Regions from separate parts of the Marinobacter sp. THAF197a genome, predicted to be linked through region 2. Evidence: predicted binding sites of a transcription regulator. Region 2 holds the regulator's gene; each other region holds the start of a gene.
The links. The regulator FliA, encoded in region 2, starts transcription of late flagellar genes. The targets are predictions, from matches to a motif close to CTAAAGTTTNNNNNNNNNNNGCCGNTAA.
Positions count from the first base shown of each region.

Region 1: flgM (flagellar biosynthesis anti-sigma factor FlgM) is a predicted target of FliA. The motif match lies at 3,945-3,972, and genes of this name have one in related genera.
Region 3: FIV08_RS09635 (methyl-accepting chemotaxis protein) is a predicted target of FliA. The motif match lies at 1,555-1,582, and genes of this name have one in related genera.

Region 1 covers NZ_CP045324.1:2,219,498-2,225,062, reverse strand. The annotation lists gene mnmC (bifunctional tRNA (5-methylaminomethyl-2-thiouridine)(34)-methyltransferase MnmD/FAD-dependent 5-carboxymethylaminomethyl-2-thiouridine(34) oxidoreductase MnmC) at 1-1,458, opposite strand, end outside; gene FIV08_RS10320 (peptidylprolyl isomerase) at 1,464-2,060, opposite strand; gene FIV08_RS10315 (pilus assembly protein PilB) at 2,263-3,009, shown strand; gene FIV08_RS10310 (flagella synthesis protein FlgN) at 3,081-3,551, opposite strand; gene flgM (flagellar biosynthesis anti-sigma factor FlgM) at 3,559-3,885, opposite strand; gene flgA (flagellar basal body P-ring formation chaperone FlgA) at 4,014-4,715, opposite strand; gene FIV08_RS10295 (chemotaxis protein CheV) at 4,908-5,565, shown strand, end outside.
Region 2 covers NZ_CP045324.1:1,449,855-1,455,419, forward strand. The annotation lists gene flhF (flagellar biosynthesis protein FlhF) at 1-1,150, shown strand, start outside; gene FIV08_RS06690 (MinD/ParA family protein) at 1,221-2,033, shown strand; gene FIV08_RS06695 (RNA polymerase sigma factor FliA) at 2,066-2,809, shown strand; gene cheY (chemotaxis response regulator CheY) at 2,969-3,352, shown strand; gene FIV08_RS06705 (protein phosphatase CheZ) at 3,373-4,158, shown strand; gene FIV08_RS06710 (chemotaxis protein CheA) at 4,179-5,565, shown strand, end outside.
Region 3 covers NZ_CP045324.1:2,069,299-2,074,863, forward strand. The annotation lists gene FIV08_RS09630 (bifunctional GNAT family N-acetyltransferase/carbon-nitrogen hydrolase family protein) at 1-1,492, opposite strand, end outside; gene FIV08_RS09635 (methyl-accepting chemotaxis protein) at 1,654-3,540, shown strand; gene FIV08_RS09640 (hypothetical protein) at 3,579-4,463, opposite strand; gene FIV08_RS09645 (PaaI family thioesterase) at 4,661-5,215, shown strand; gene recQ (DNA helicase RecQ) at 5,206-5,565, opposite strand, start outside.

The DNA of each region.
Region 1 (5,565 bases), 770 kb from region 2:
GCAGATTACGGCTTGAGGCAGGTTGAAGTCTGCCTCCGGTAGTTCAGTAACCTGACCTCGGATCGCTTTCAAACGGAGCTGCCCGCCTACGGGCACCAGGGCGGGGCTTTCGTGACCTCCGGCAATGACCACAGCGTCTGCGCGGCTGTCTTCGCCAGAGTGATTTCGGATACACCATTGATTGTTACATGGCAGAAGGTTAGCGACCTGGTAACTGAATCGTGTTTCAATCAGCGGGTGTTCAGCCAGCTGCTGACAGGCCTTTGCAGGCTCAAGCCAGCCAGAACCGGGAAACCAGAGACCGCCAGTGTTAACCGCAATTCCTGCCAGCTCGCTTGCCCGGATTGCATCCACCGGTTCCAGCAGGTCAGCCGGGTAATCATTGCGATCGCAGAACCGCCGCTGGCGATCGGCTTCCTGATCATCGGTTGCCAGTTGCAGTAGTCCCGTTGGGTGCCAGAAGCGGTTTTGCCAGGGCCGATAGAAACGTTGGCTGAAACTGAGGGCCGTTGCAGAAAGCTCAGTCTGTGCGTTGTACTCCACGCCAAGTTTTACATAGAGTGCGCCCTGGGGATTGCCAGATGCCGCAGAACCGGTGTGGGGCGCCTTGTCCAGTAGCAGCACCTGAACACCCCGTTCCGCCAGGTTGCGGGCGAGCAAGGTGCCGGCAATTCCTGCACCGATAATGGCAACCGTGCCAGTTTTCGCCTCTTGTTTAGTCGCATTCCCCGGCGCGTAAATACCTGCAAGCATTTCCCGCTTGCGGCCAAAGCCAGGGACTTTGGCGATCTCGAAGCCAGCCTCTGCAAGGCTGCGGCGCACACGGCCAACGGCGGTAAACGTGGCCAGGGTCGTTCCGGGTTTGCTGTGGCTTGTGATCAGCCCGATGGCGTCGTCCAGCCACATGTCCGGGTTTAACGACGGGGCGAAGCCGTCAAGGAACCAGGCATCGGCTGTAAAAGTGAGATCCTTCCAGGCGTCCAGGACATCTCCAAAATACAGGGTAAGCCGAACCCGACCTCCGGCCAGCACCAGCCGATGAGTGCCCTTGATCAGTGGAGGGTACTGTTCGATAAGCTCCGCTGCCAGGGGGGTTAGCTCGGGCCAGTACGACAGGGCCTTTTCGAGGTCCTGACGGCGCAGGGGAAATCGCTCTACCGACACAAAATGCAGAATGGCGCTGTCATCGGCCGAGCGCTGCTTTAACCATTCCGCCCAGGCGGCGAGAAAATTCAGGCCCGTGCCAAAACCGGTTTCAGCAATCACAAAGTGGCTCGCGTCTGGCACCTGCTGGAACCGCTCCGGCAACTGGTTATGCCCGATAAAAACATACCGGGTTTCTGCCAGGCCGTTGTCCCTGCTGAAATATACGTCTCCAAACCGGGTGGATTCGGGCACGCCGTCGCGCCAGACAAGTTCTGCCGGCTCCATGGCCGGCGGCAGGCAGGGGGAATGCATGGTGCTCAGTCTTCAGTGTTAACCAGAGTCACTTTCTCGATCACGACGGCCTGAACCGGAACATCCGCCATGCCCTGGCGATGTCCGGTTTGTACGCCGGCAATCTTGTCGATCACGCCCATGCCTTCGGTGACTTTGCCAAAGACCGCGTAGCCCGCACCACGCACACCAGCATTCAGGAAATCGTTTTTGGCGACATTAATGAAGAACTGAGAGGTTGCTGAATTTGGGGAGCTGGTTCGGGCCATGGCCACGGTGCCCCGAAGATTAGGCAGGGTTGCTGAAGCTTCGTTAACGATGGGGTTCTTGGTCTGTTTACGGGCCATGGTGTCGGTAAATCCGCCGCCCTGAATCATAAAGCCGGGAATCACCCGGTGAAAGATCGTACCGTCGTAGAATCCGTCTTCGACATAGGAGAGGAAATTCTCCACGGTTTTCGGGGCTACGTCAGGGCGCAACTCAAGCTCAAAGGCCCCTTCAGAGGTAACAAAGCGAACCTTCGGCAGTTCTTCTGCCTGAATCGGAGTGGCCAGCATCAGGGCAGCGATGGCGGCAAACAGGACTGACATCACAGTTGATACGGGTTTTACGATATTTGTCATTTCAGAGGCTCTCACAGTTTCAGTTGTTATCAGGAATCCTGAGACAATCCGGATAGAACAAAATTAGCGAAGATCTTAACAGATCCTTACCTGAATAAGTGCAAATCAGAACAGCGTAGGCCAGGTGATTGGGCTACGCTTTAATCATTATCAATACCGGGCCTGGTTGTACGGTGATCACTCTGAATGCGGGAGGAGCCTAGTGAGAATCCGTAAGGGGTTTGAAGAAAAGTCCCGGCTTGGCCGGTTGTTGATCAATCGCGGCTATTTGTCGGAAGGTCAGCTGGACGAGGCGTTGTTGTTGCAGCGGGAAACCGGGCAGCGCCTGGGCGAAGTGCTGATCGCCGCTGGCTGGGTGACTGACAAGGAACTGCATCGTGTTCTCAAGCACCAGGCCCGTTATCGTAATGCGGCAGCGCTGGTTACCATGGTGACGTTGCCGTTTCAGCCGTTGGTGTCGCTGGCGGCTGGCAATACCAGCGCGGCATCCATGCCTGCACAGGCCGGTCAGTTATATGAAAAGGGGGGCTTTGCGCCTCTGTCTGACAGCGATATGGCCGGCGTAACGGCTCAAAGCAGTGTGGGCTTGCTGGAGCGTATTGAAACGGTTGCCGCAATGCCGGGAAGTGCTGGCGGCGTTGTTGATGATCCGCAACTCGCCGGACTCGATTCAGTAGAGGGAATCAAACTGGCCGCCAACATTTTTGTGCCAGTGCTCAGTTTCCTCGATTCCGACCTGACCATCTCTGGTGTTCACTACAGGGAGGGTGAGCCCCGATATTCCATTCGAGAGGATGGTGCCTTGAGACTGGCGTTTCCCGAACGGATTGAGGAGATCCGGATGGACAACATCCGCGTGAGCGGCAATCAGAGTCCATCCATGGGGAACGTGAGCATTCACAACATACGGTTTCATCCGGATTCCCAAATGACGATGTACACCCGTTAATGCACGGGTAAGGTGAATCTGACGAAAAACGCCCGGATAGCTCATCCGGGCGTTTTGGTTTGCAGGGTCTGTCAGGCGCTGGCCAGAATGTTGCCGCCGGATACGCTGGTTTGCTCGCCCTTGGCACCATAAAGCTTCTGTTGGGCAGAGGCCCCACGGAAGATGTCCGTGAGTCGCGTCAGGCGTTTTTGAAGGTGTCCGACAACACGACCGTTGTTCTGGTTCAGTTCCTGGCACGCACGAAGGCGCCCATCGGCGGTTTTCCAGAGTTGGTACAGGTCTTCCATGCCGCCGGCACGGATAAACCTCGAGGGCTCGCCGGCATCCGGTCGGTACCCCATGCTCACCAACAGGCGGATCTTTTGTTTCGCACGCTCACGGATATCCGTCAGGATGTTGTTTTTCTGAGCGGTTATTTCCTGGAGCGGAGCGATGTCCGAGGACGCCAGGAGTTGTTTTTCCTGGTTGAGAAGGTCCGCCAGGGTTTCAAGCTGGCGGATGTCTTCTGAGAGGAGGGTCTTCAATTCAATGATTGCAGCCATGTCTTACTCACCCGAAAATGCTTTTATCCATCTCAAGCATTTTCTGGGCCAGTTTCTCTGCATCAATTTTGTAGGTGCCATCTTCCAGTGCTGCGCGAATCTGCGCAATGCGGTCGTCATCCATTTCCGGGTAGTCGCCCAGTTTCTGTTCCAGCTGCTTCAGGTTTTTTGCCTGATTGCTGAGACTGACGTTGTCGCCGCGGGCAGCCGTGCTTTGAGCCTTTGCCTGCTCTCCAGCCGTGGAGGGCGTGCTCTGGCTGCCTGTTGCTTTGTCGGCCGTGGTTCTGGTGGTGTTGACCTGGCCGGGGCCAATTCCATTTAAGTCAACTGACATAAGGATACCTGCTTGCCTGTGGCCACCTTCAAAGGTGGCGGAATCGGGTTTATATCTGCGTATCGGCAGCGTTAAGCTGACCTTTAGAAAAAAACGGAAAAAATTTTCCGCTGGGCACGGATTTGCCGTTACATGGCAATTTCCACCCGGCCAGGAGCCGTGACCGTTGCCCGAACCGTGCGTGCTGATTGCAGATTCTCGACCATTACTTGCTCGCCGACACTGGCACTGGCCAGCGCCTTGCCTCGGGAACTGACCGAGAACACTGCGGATTTGGCGGTGATGATAACATGATCGCCCCGCTCAACGGCATTGGGAGCTTCGAGCAGATCTGGCGTCAGCACCGACCCTGCATTAACTGGTCGCCTCACCAGCATGCCGGATACCTGTTCGCTATCTGTGAGAATGCCTCTGCGGCTGGCGTTGATCTGCACCTGCTTTTCCTGCAACAGTTCACCGCTGATGCGCTCACCGCGGGCCAGAGGCCGAGCTGCCACAAGGGCGGGGCCGTGTACTTCGATACTGGCTGTGACGAACATCCGCCATGGCCGCTCCCCGGCACAGGACACCATCACCGATGGCGATGTCGTCCGCAGGGGATCGTTGGTAAATGCGGTTTCGAGTGCCTGTTCGCAAGCAGCCAGGCTAAGCCGGCTATCGATGCTGCCGACAGCGAAGCTCACCTCGTATTGTTGCTGGCGCTGCTCGTCGGCCCAGGCTTCGATAAATTGACCGGCGGCATCGCGTATCTCGTTTGCGGTGGTGGCCGCAGCCGCGGTATTCAGGCCGAGGGTCGATAGGCAAAAGGTCGCTAAAAAGATGGTTCGCATCTGCACTGCTTTGTCCTATGCTGTCAGTTAGGCATATTTATGCGAGTTCCGTTAAGGAAAATGGCGCTGGGGCCGTTAACCTTGATTGGACACCGGGCGTCAATGTTTTGGTCCGGGTTCGCGTAAGCAAGTTGTTTAATAATAACTGAGCAAATTCTGTGCCGATCGTTGGCATGCCGGGAGTAGAAAGTTATGGCAGGGGTGTTGGACAGCGTTAACCAGCGGACGCAGCTTGTTGGTCAGAACCGGCTTGAGCTGTTGTTGTTCCGTTTGCGCGGGCGGCAGCTTTACGGGATCAACGTTTTTAAGGTGAAGGAGGTCCTTCAATGCCCGAAGCTGTCATCGATTCCTAACAGCCGCCAGGTAGTTCGGGGCGTGTCCCATATCCGTGGCGAGACCATCCCCATCATCGACCTGAGCATGGCTATTGGCATGGCAGGCATTCCGCAGGAAGAGCTGGCCACAAGCTTTGTCATCATTACCGAGTACAACCGCAAAACTCAGGGCTTTCTGGTGACGGGTGTCGACCGGATCATGAATATGAACTGGGAAGATATCCTCCCGCCACCCAAGGGGGCTGGCAAGGATGTGTACTTGACGGCGGTCACCAAGATTGATGACAAACTTGTAGAAATCATTGATGTAGAAAAGATTCTTGCAGAAGTTTCTCCGCTCAGGGAAGATGTCACCGAAGAGCTGAAAACTCGCAGCGCCGAGCGTGTGCCCGGGCATTTGCCGGTACTGGTTGTTGATGATTCGTCTGTGGCGAGGCGCCAGATCGAGCGCTGCCTGACCGCGATCGGAATGGAAGTGGTCACCAAAAATGACGGTAAACAGGCGTTGAACTATC
Region 2 (5,565 bases):
CGAGAAAGCGGCACAGGCCACCAACGGCTCGCGCCTGGCGGAGCTGCAGGCAGACCAGCATCGTCGGCTGGAAGAAGAGTTGAACCGATCACGCAGTCGCATTCGCGAAGTGCGGGAGAAGCGGGCGGGTGTCGGCGCGGAATATGATCGTGCACCGGCTGACGATCGGCCGGCTGCCGACTGGTCAGGTGAGTTGGCCGGGGGGTCGACCTCGGTGGGCAATGCAGGTGGCCGGCCAGCGGCGGGCTACTCGGATGAGTTGGCGAGCATGAGAGCGGAAATCAACTCCCTGAGAGAGATGGTCAGCGGCCGTACCTCGGTACCCGAGAAGCCTGCAGTCGCGGCATCCAATGCAGTTCAGCAGAGGCTTGCCGAGCGGCTGCAGGAATTTGGTCTGGGCGCGGAGCTGGCAACCTCTCTGTCCCGTCAGCATCGTGCCGGCAGGTTGGAAGACGGTTGGAAGCAATCCCTGAAGATGCTGGCCACCGGCGTACGTACCGCTCGGGAAGACTGGCTTGAGGCCGGCGGCGTCTATGCGCTGGTGGGGCCAACCGGGTCTGGGAAGACCACCACCATTGGCAAGCTGGCAGCCCAATATGTACTGGAGCATGGGCCGGATTCCCTGGCGTTGGTCACCACCGATCGCTACCGGGTGGCAGCCCATGAACAGCTATTCGTGTTTGGCCGTATTCTCAATGTGCCGGTCCGGGTTGTGGACGAGAGTCATTCCCTGGATGACATTCTGGACGAATTGTCAGATCGGCACCTGGTTCTGATTGATACCGCCGGGCTGACCAGCTCGGATCGCGGTTATCAGGAACAGCTGGCGGAGTTGGCCCGGAGCGATCACAATATCCGTACCCATCTGGTCGTGTCTGCCACCAGCCAGCCGCGCATCATGAAATCCGTGTGGCATTGCTATAAGATGGCAAACCTTGCAGGCTGCGTCATGACCAAGATTGACGAAGCGCTGACACTGGGTGAGTCTTTGGGCTTTGTCATGGAAACCGGCCTGCCAGTGGCGTGGTATACCGATGGCCAGAAGATTCCCGAAGACCTGCACTGGGCCGAGGCCATTCCTCTGGTGCGGTTGGGCGTAGAACGCCTGAAAACAATGCAGCACGGCCAGGCCGTTGCAGAAGGGGCCTGAGGCCCGGTGGTACAGCCGGTGCGCTGCCGTTTGTGCCCACACAAGAACGCAGTAAGAGACTGATAACAGTATGAGCAGACCACATCCGGTTCAGGTGATTGCGGTTACCGGCGGCAAGGGCGGTGTCGGCAAGAGTAATGTGTCCGTCAACCTCGGTATCGCGCTGGCCCAGAAAGGCCGGCGGGTGGTGTTGCTGGATGCGGACCTTGGCCTTGCCAATATCGACGTGCTGTTGGGCATTACCGCCAATCGCAATCTGCAGGATGTGCTCAGTGGCGAGTGCGACCTCAAGGACGTTCTGGTCAACGGCCCGGGTGGTATCAAGATTGTTCCCGCATCGTCCGGCACCCAGCGTATGACCCAGTTGAGCCCGATGGAACATGCGGGGCTGATCAACGCCTTCAGCGAGCTGGGTGACCAGATTGATGTGCTGATTGTTGACACCGCAGCCGGTATTTCCGAGTCCGTCGTCAGTTTCCTGCGGGCCTCCCAGGAATTGCTGCTGGTGGTGTGCGATGAGCCTACCTCGATTACCGACGCCTATGCCCTGATCAAGCTGATGAATCGCGACTACGGTACCAACCGTTTCCGTATTCTGGCGAATCAGGTGCGAAATGAGCAGGAAGGTCGGCATCTGTATGAAAAACTGACCCGTGTCACCGAGCGTTTCCTTGATGTAGCACTACAATATGTAGGTATCGTGCCTTACGACGAAGCCGTCAAAAAAGCCGTTCAGCGGCAGCGGGCCGTTCTGGATGCCTATCCACGGGCCAAGGCGTCGCTGGCGATCCGTGCCCTGGCAGAGAAAGTGGACAGCTGGCCGCTGCCATCATCGCCAAGAGGGCATCTGGAGTTTTTCGTGGAGCGGCTCGTCGAAGTCTGATCTGAATCCAGTCCTATAAGAAAACCGGATACATGACATTGGCGAAAAACCTGGGAATCTACCATCAGGCTGGCGCAAAAGGTCCCTCTCAGCTGATTGAGGAGCATGCGCCGCTGGTCAAGAAAATCGCCCTACACTTGATGGCCCGTTTGCCGGCCTCGGTTCAGCTTGAAGATCTTATGCAGGCGGGCATGATCGGCCTGCTGGAAGCTGCGCAACGCTATTCCACCGGCAAGGGTGCCACCTTTGAAACCTACGCAGGTATTCGTATCCGCGGTGCCATGGTGGATGAAATCCGCAAGGGCGACTGGGTTCCCCGCTCCGTTCACCGCAATGCCCGCCGTATCGCGGCAGCCATCAAGACGGTTGAAGACCGCACCGGGCGCGAGGCCCAGGATGTTGATGTTGCCGAAGAGCTGGGCATTGACCTGTCGGAATATCATGCCTCCCTGGCAGACGCCAACAGTGGCCGACTTTTTAGCCTTGATGAGCTCAATGAATCCGGGGAGCTGCCGATAGAAGAAACAGAGGCCAGCGATAATCCCCTGGATGGCATTGCATCAAATGCATTCCAGAAAAGCCTGGCAGAGGCAATTGAGGAGCTTCCTGAGCGAGAAAAGCTGGTGTTGAGCCTCTACTACCAGGAAGAGCTCAACCTGAAGGAAATTGGCGCGGTGCTTGGCGTCAGCGAGAGCCGGGTCAGCCAGATTCATAGCCAGGCGGCCCTTCGTCTCAGGGGACGGTTGTCCGATTGGCGGGAAGACGAGCCAGAATAAACCGGGCCGGCGCTGACCGCGCGGCGCGTAACTGTGTAGATTTTGGTAACCGGCGCTTTACAACGCGGCCAAACAACACACAATAAGCGGTTAAAGCAGCGGCCTGCTAGACTTTCAAAAGGCTTAATGAAATCCGGGTGTTACTGACTGGAGGTCCCATTGGACAAAAACATGAAAATTCTCATTGTGGATGACTTTTCCACAATGCGGCGAATCATCAAGAATCTGCTGCGCGATCTTGGCTTCACCAATACGGATGAAGCGGACGATGGCAACACTGCCTTGCCCATGCTCAGGAGCGGCAAGTACGACTTCCTGGTGACCGACTGGAACATGCCAGGCATGTCGGGTTTTGATCTGCTCAAGGCGGTGCGGGCAGACGAGAACCTGAAGAACCTGCCGGTGCTGATGGTAACTGCGGAGGCCAAGCGTGACCAGATTGTGGCGGCGGCCCAGGCCGGCGTTAACGGGTACGTCGTCAAACCCTTTACCGCTGCCGTTCTCAAGGAAAAGATTGAGAAGATCTTCGAGCGAATCCAGTAACCAGAGGTCGGATGGCTGTCATGACTGACAAGAACGAGAACCATCAGGGCCTCGACCCGGAGGTAACCGAAAAGCTCCAGCAGCAGAGTTCGGAGTTGGCCGAATGTATCAGTTCCGGTAACTACGCCCGGGCAATGTCGGTGATCAACGAGCTAAGTGAAGTTCGCGACCAGAGCCTCTATCGGGAAGTGGGGCGGTTGACCCGGAGCCTGCACGAGGCTATCCGGAATTTTCAGATAGACGCCCGCAGTGCCGAGCAGAAAGAAGCCTTGTCCAAGATGTCCGATGCCTCGGATCGGCTGGCCTACGTTGTCCAGATGACCAGCCAGGCGGCCAATCGCACCATGGACCTGGTCGAAGAAAGCATGCCGGTGGCGCACACCATGCGCGACGAAGCGACCGCCCTGCGAGACGAATGGCAGCGGTTGCGCCGTCGGGAAATGGAGCCGGCAGAATTCCGGGAACTGTACGGCCGCATTGATCGCTTCTTTGCGGGCCTGGCCACAGATTCCGATACCCTGTACAGCAATCTGTCTGAAATCCTTCTGGCCCAGGACTTCCAGGATCTTACCGGGCAGGTTATCCAGAAAGTCACGGCCCTTGTGAAAGAAGTCGAAGAGAACCTGCTTGGCCTGGTGGTGATGGCCAGCCACGTGGACCAGCTCACCGGCACCGTGCACCAGATTGAAGAAAAAGAAGAATCGGCCGAAAAAGGGGTAGGGCCTCAGATCAAGGCTGAGGAGCGTGATGATGTAGTTTCGGGGCAGGACGACGTTGATGACCTGTTATCCAGTCTCGGTTTCTGAACGATTATAGAGGGTGACGCATGGCGTTTGATGCCGACGAAGAGATCCTGCAGGACTTCCTGGTTGAGGCCGGCGAGATTCTCGAAAAGCTGTCCGAGCAGCTGGTAGATCTTGAGCAGCATCCGGATGACAGCAACCTGCTCAACGCCATCTTCCGTGGTTTCCACACGGTCAAGGGCGGTGCCGGGTTCCTGCAGCTCGAAGCGCTGGTCAACTGCTGTCACTCTGCGGAAAATGTGTTCGATATCCTTCGCAACCACAAGCGCAAGGTTACCTCCGAATTGATGGACGTGGTGCTGGAAGCCCTGGACCACGTCAACGCCATGTTTGATCAGGTTCGTAACCGTGAAGAGCCGACGCCGGCTCCGGACGAATTGATCGCCGCGCTGGATGAACTTGCCAAGCCGGAAGGCGACACGGCAGCGCCGGCAACGCCAACGCCAGAACCCGAACCTGCCGTGGGTGCCGGCAATGATTCCGGTGATATTACCGACGAAGAGTTTGAGCAACTGCTGGATGCCCTGGCCGATGAAAAAGGTGCGGAGCAACAGCCGGCGGCCGCACCGGAAAACACCTCTGCCAATGACGCCGGGTCAGACGGCGACGAGATCACCGACGACGAATTTGAAGCCCTGCTGGACCAGTTGCATGGCAAAGGCCAGTTTGCCGGCCCCCCGGTTGTTGATAACGACACCCCGCCGGAGCCGGAACCAGAAGAACCGGCAAAATCATCCACTGGTGATGATCTGATCACCGATGACGAGTTTGAAAACCTGCTGGATGAGCTGCACGGCAAAGGCAAGAGCCCTGGTGCAGCCCCCGCAGCGGAGACCAAACCTGAGCCTGCGGCCAAGCCTGAGCCAAAGAAGCCGGAGCCAAAACAACCGGAACCCGCCAAGCAGGAAGCCAAACCGGCAGCCCCCGCCGCCCCGGCAAGAGATGCGGCGCCCGCAGCCGAGACCACCGTGCGGGTGGATACCAAGCGCCTTGACGACATCATGAATATGGTGGGTGAGCTGGTGCTGGTCCGTAATCGCCTGCAGCGTCTGGGCTCCGAGAGCGAAGATGAACATATGCACAAGGCGGTCGCCAACCTCGACGTGGTGACCACCGATTTGCAGGCGGCGGTCATGCAGACTCGCATGCAACCGATCAAAAAGGTATTTGGGCGCTTCCCACGGGTGGTACGAGACCTGGCCCGAGGGCTGAAGAAAGAAATCAACCTGGTGATGCACGGGGAAGAAACCGACCTGGACAAGAACCTGGTCGAAGCGCTGTCCGACCCGCTGGTTCACCTGGTAAGAAACTCCGTTGATCATGGCATTGAAATGCCAGAGGTGCGGGAAAAGGCCGGTAAGCCCCGTGCTGGCACCGTTACCCTGTCAGCGGAACAGGAGGGGGATCATA
Region 3 (5,565 bases), 620 kb from region 2:
CACGACGATCTTTCAGATTGGTGACTGAGCCTTCGTTACGTACCAATTTGAGTTTCTCCAGGTCCATATCCGAGAACATGATCATTTCAGTGTTTGGTGTGGTCTCCGCCATCACGGCATCGTGCGGGAATGCGAAGTCAGACGGTGAAAATACGGAGGATTGCGCGTATTGGACGTCCAGGTTCTCTACCTTGGGCAGGTTGCCGACACTGCCGGTGATCACCACATAACACTCGTTTTCGATGGCGCGGGCCTGGGCACAATGGCGAACCCGCAAGTAGCCGTTTTTGGTGTCGGTCCAGAAGGGTACACAGATGATGTCCACATCCTGGCTGGCAGCTACGCGCCCGAGCTCCGGGAACTCGATGTCGTAGCAGATCATAATGGCAACCCGGCCAGCATCTGTATCGAATACCTGGAACTTGTCGCCGCCTTCAATCACCCAGTCGCGGCGTTCATGGGGCGTGATGTGGATCTTGCGTTGCTCGTCCACCCGTCCGTCCCGGTGACACAGGTAGGATACGTTGTAGACCCGATCGTTCTCGATCAGGGGCATGGAGCCGGTGATGATGTTGATGTTGTAACTGACCGCCATTTCCGACATCTCATTGCGGAACTGCTCGGTAAACCCGGCTAGAAAACGGATGGCGCGGGTCTGGTCCATCTGGTCGGTCAGGCCCATCAGTGGGGCGTTGAAGAATTCCGGGAAGAGGGCAAAGTCACTCTTGTAATCAGACAACGCATCTACGAAATACTCAACCTGCTTCAGTACTTCCTCCACTGAGGTGAATTCCCGCATCTGCCATTGCACGGCGCCCAGGCGAACCTGGGTTTTCTTTACGTTCAGGACCGAGGAGGGCGGGGTGTACAGGATGTTCCGCCATTCCAGCAAGGTGGCATAACCCAGCGACTTTTCATCTTCCGGAAGATACTTGTGCATCAAACGGGTTACCTGAAAATCATTGGACAGCTGAAAGGTGAGAATCGGATCGTAGATCTCTTTGCGGTCGACACGATGGATGTACTCTTCCGGCGTGTACTGTTCAGAATACTTGAAGTAATTGGGGATACGCCCGCCGGCGAGAATAGCCCGCAGGTTCATGGAACGGCAAAGTTCCTTGCGGGCTTCATAGAGCCGCCTGCCCAGGCGGTAGCCCCGGTACTCGGGATGAATAAATACATCCAGGCCATAGAGTGAATCTCCATTGGCGTTATGCCAGATTTTCTCGTTACGGAGGATCAGGTCGTCATAGGCGTGGGGGTTACTGAAGCGCTCGTACTTAACGCATACGGTCAACGCTACGGCCACCAGGTGGCCGTTGTCTTCAATACAGATCTGACCGTCCGGGAACTGCTCAACCAACGCCTTGATGGTTTCCTTTGGCCATGCGCCACCGATATCGTCGTAAACCTCATCCATCAGCTCCTGGAGCTGGCTGTAGTCTTCAAGCGTCAGGTTTCGCAGATTCAGGTGGAGCTCTTCATGGGCCATCGGGTGTATCTCCTTTGGTTTGGCAGCCTTGGTTGCCTGTCACTCCATTCTAACAAAGAGTTCTAAAGACTTCGCTCAAATTGCCGTTAGTCAATTAATTCACATCTATAATTGATGAGAAGCTGATCGAAACAACCTCAGTCTTATCGGAGGGACTCCCCTTGCAATTCTCATTTTCTCAAAAACTGCTCGTTGCCGTAGGTGCTCTCATCATCATGCTGATGGCTGCGTTGACAGTGGCGACGGATATCAGGCTCAGATCGACGACGGATCGATATGTCGATGCGCTGATGGCCGACGCGGTAGAGCAGAGTACGTCCAGTATTTCCGATTGGCTCAACACTCGCCTGGATATGGCTGAGGCGACGGCCAGCGCCCTTGAGGGCATCCGCACCGACAATATGGCCCGTACCCTGATGGAAGCAATGACGCGCGGCGGCAATATTATGGATGTCTATGCCGGCACCGAGGACGGACGGATGCTAATGCGGAGTCCGGAGGTGGAAGCGACACTGCCACCTGACTACGACCCCCGCACCCGCCCCTGGTACCAGGGAGCCCAGCGGTTAGGGCGTTCATCATTCACTGAGCCCTACCAGGATGCCAGCACTGGCGCGACCATTATCTCCGCCATGGCCCCGATCAAGTCCGGTTTATACAAGGGAGCTGCCGGCATGGATATCGGGCTTGGCACAATTGACCGGATGTTGTCGACGATCACACTGGCCGATACCGGGTTCGCCGCACTGGTAAACGAGAAAGGCACTGTGCTCTTCTACCCGGACTCAGAGGTGGTCGGAAACAACATTTCGGACATTATCGGCCAGCGGCCCGCGCTTGATGGCAGTCAACATCAGTTTGATATGGACGGCGCCCGGTGGAGTGTCAGCTTCCACCCGATAGCCGATGCCCGGGCTGTGGAGTGGTACCTGGTGACGTTTGTGAACGAGGACCTGATCAATGCTCCGATTGTTGAGGCCCGGGTAGGCGGCCTGGTCATTGCCGCTGTGGGTTTGATTGTTGCCCTGGTGGCGCTGTATTTCGGAATACGACTGCTGATGGTGCCGGTGCGCCGCCTGAATAGCGCGATGTCCAGCATTGCTTCGGGTGACGCTGATCTTACCCGCCGACTGGACGATTCCGCTTCGGACGAGTTTGGCGAACTGGCCCAAAGCTTTAACCGGTTTGTGGAGAACATTCAGCAGGTTGTCCGGGAAGTCAAAGAGGGTAGTGATGACCTGGATGAAAATGTAACCGCCTTGCGCAACACCTCCAGTACCAGCCGTTCGAGCGTTGAAAGCCAGCAGAGCGAGATTGACATGATTGCCACGGCCATCAACGAAATGTCTGCTGCTGCCGGGGAAATCGCCCAGAACGCACAGCAAACGGCGGAAGCGGCTGAGAATGCCGATCAGGAGAGCCGCGAGTCGTTGCTGACGGTGACTGCGTCCCGGGATGCGGTGCAGAAGCTTTCCAATGAGGTTAACGCAGCGGCTGAAGTCATCGACACCCTGGGTAAGGATGTGTCGTCCATTACCACGGTGCTGGAGGTTATTCAGGGCATAGCAGAACAGACCAACCTGCTGGCACTGAACGCCGCCATTGAGGCCGCAAGGGCAGGGGAAGCGGGTCGTGGCTTTGCGGTGGTGGCAGACGAAGTACGCAACCTGGCCCAGAGAACCCAGTCTTCCACTGAGGAAATCAATAACATGATCGAGCGTCTGCAGAAAGGCGCCGGCGATGCGGTGGAAGTGATGAAGGCGTCAACGGCGGTGTCTAATGTCAGTATGGAAAAAGCCCAGGACGCCATGGAATCACTGAACCGGATTGCCGAGGCCATCACCGCCATCAGCCAGATGACGTCTCAGATTGCCACGGCTTCAGAGGAACAAACCTCGGTTACCGAAGAGCTGAATGCCTCCATTACCCGGATTGCGGACCAGGGCCAGGAGGCAGCCAAAGCCGCCAGTGAAAACGATGTGTACAGCGGGCACATTGAAACCATCGGCAGAACATTGAATGAAAAAGTGACCCGCTTCCGCGTATAGAAGAGGCTGGCCATGGACGGCCAGCGGGTTACAACCTTTCAATCAGGTGAGGCAATCTGGTTCAGATAATCGAGCCGGCGGCGCAGGTTTTCCAAAGTGTGCCGCCCCACATACATGGATTCCTCGCTGAGGTACGGGTTCTCCAGGGTAATCACTTTGCGCTTCTCAAGGCCGAGCTCTGTCACTGCGCGACCGAACCAGCGCTTCAAATAAACGGCAAAACTGCCATCTTTAATGGCGCGCTCTATTCCCAGCTGTAACCGATGGGCGGCTTCCTGGTCGTTTGGAGCGACAAAAAGATAGGATGGCATGTGGTAGGCGAACAAAATGTTGGGTTCGATGACCAGGTCGTCTGCCCGATTGTGTTCAAGGTCAAACAATACTTCACCAACGCCACGGGCAAAGCATTCAAAACGTTCGTTGCGCAGCATACCAAACAGGATTTCATAGCGGGTGTGCGTAACGACATGTAAGCCGTTGGCCTCCAGAATCGGCGTGTCTGGCCAGTGGGAGCCCTGGCCAATCCGGATGTTCCGTGACGTCAAATCGTCAATATTCTGAATGCCCTCGAACTGGGGCAGATGCTTTGGTAATACCAAGCACACCCTAAAGCCCAGCAAGCCGCCATCTACCGGCAAGGGAATGGGATTGAGAAATTCCTCCCGTTCAGTAGTGGTCGCAACATTGGCAATATCCACCAGCCGGTTATTATTGTTGGCCAACTCTCGAAGTACCCGGCCCTGGCTCAGTTCCTCACTGCGAACGACCTTGAAGTCGCCGTATTCCGACGTTTTGGCCAGTGCCAGTTCCACCAGTGACCGGATGGCCGGATTATCGTAATTCCGGTACCAGAGAATGAAGGTGCGCTGGTCATCCGGTTCGGCTGAAACGGCTGGAGCGGGCAAGGACAGGCACAGGGCCAGAAGAAACCCCGGTAGATAACGATGAATAAAACGAGTTCCTGCAACCAATGCCTTGTTCCTTAAGTGGCGCGCCCCCTAACTGTAGAACAGAATCGGTTACTTAAACCGGACAACTTTCAAAAATACTGTAAAAGATTCTTGAAGCACGCGCGTTCGGCTGCAATGATCCCGAAAACCCATTCTCTGGAGCCCCGAATATGGCACTCATTGATACACTTATCGGCACCGCTGGCCAGTGGGTAACCGCGAGCGACCCGAAAGCCACGCTTCTGCAGCCTGTTGAATGGCTAAAGAAAACCGGTAGCTACGCCACCGTTAACCGCCTGATTGGACTCGCCATTCCCTTTGCCCCGCGAAACGGCTTCAGTGTCGAAGAGATGCGCCCCGGTTATGTTCGGGCGAAAATAAAGCTCAAGGGCAACAAGAACCATTTTGGCAGCCTGTACGCCGGTGCCTATTTCCTGGTGGCGGAGATTCCGGGTGGTGTGCTGTCGCTGTTTGACCTGGGGCCCGCCTACACGCCTATTCTCAAGGAAATGACCCTGGAGTTTCTGCAGCCGGCCAATTCGGATGTTACGGTCGAGTTTTCACTGGCGCCGGAAGCGGTTGCCGCCATTCTGGCGGACGCCGATGCCACCGGCCGGGCAAAGTTCACCCTGGAAGGCAAGCTGAAAGACAAAGAGGGTAACCACGTGGCCACCTCGCTGGCCCATTACCGGGTGCGCAAGAAGGGGTTCAAGCCTCAGGACTGAGCAATTTCCCGTAGGGTTTGCAGGAAGATCTCGCCATATTTCTCCAGCTTGGCGGCCCCTACGCCGCTGACCTCTGCCAGTTGCTCCAGGGTTTCCGGGCGGCGTTCCAGCATATCGAACAGGGTTGTGTCGTGGAAAATCACGTAAGGCGGCACACCCTGTTTATCTGCCAGTTCCTTCCGGCAGGCCCGTAACGCATCCCAACCGGCCTGGTCGGTAATCTGCTCCCGTAGTGCCGGGCCCAAGCGTTTGCCGGCCGATCTGGACGATGCGGATTTTTTGGCCACCGGGTCTTTGCGTAACTCGATAGCCTGTTCACCCTTCAGCAGCGGGCGACACTGCTCCGTGAG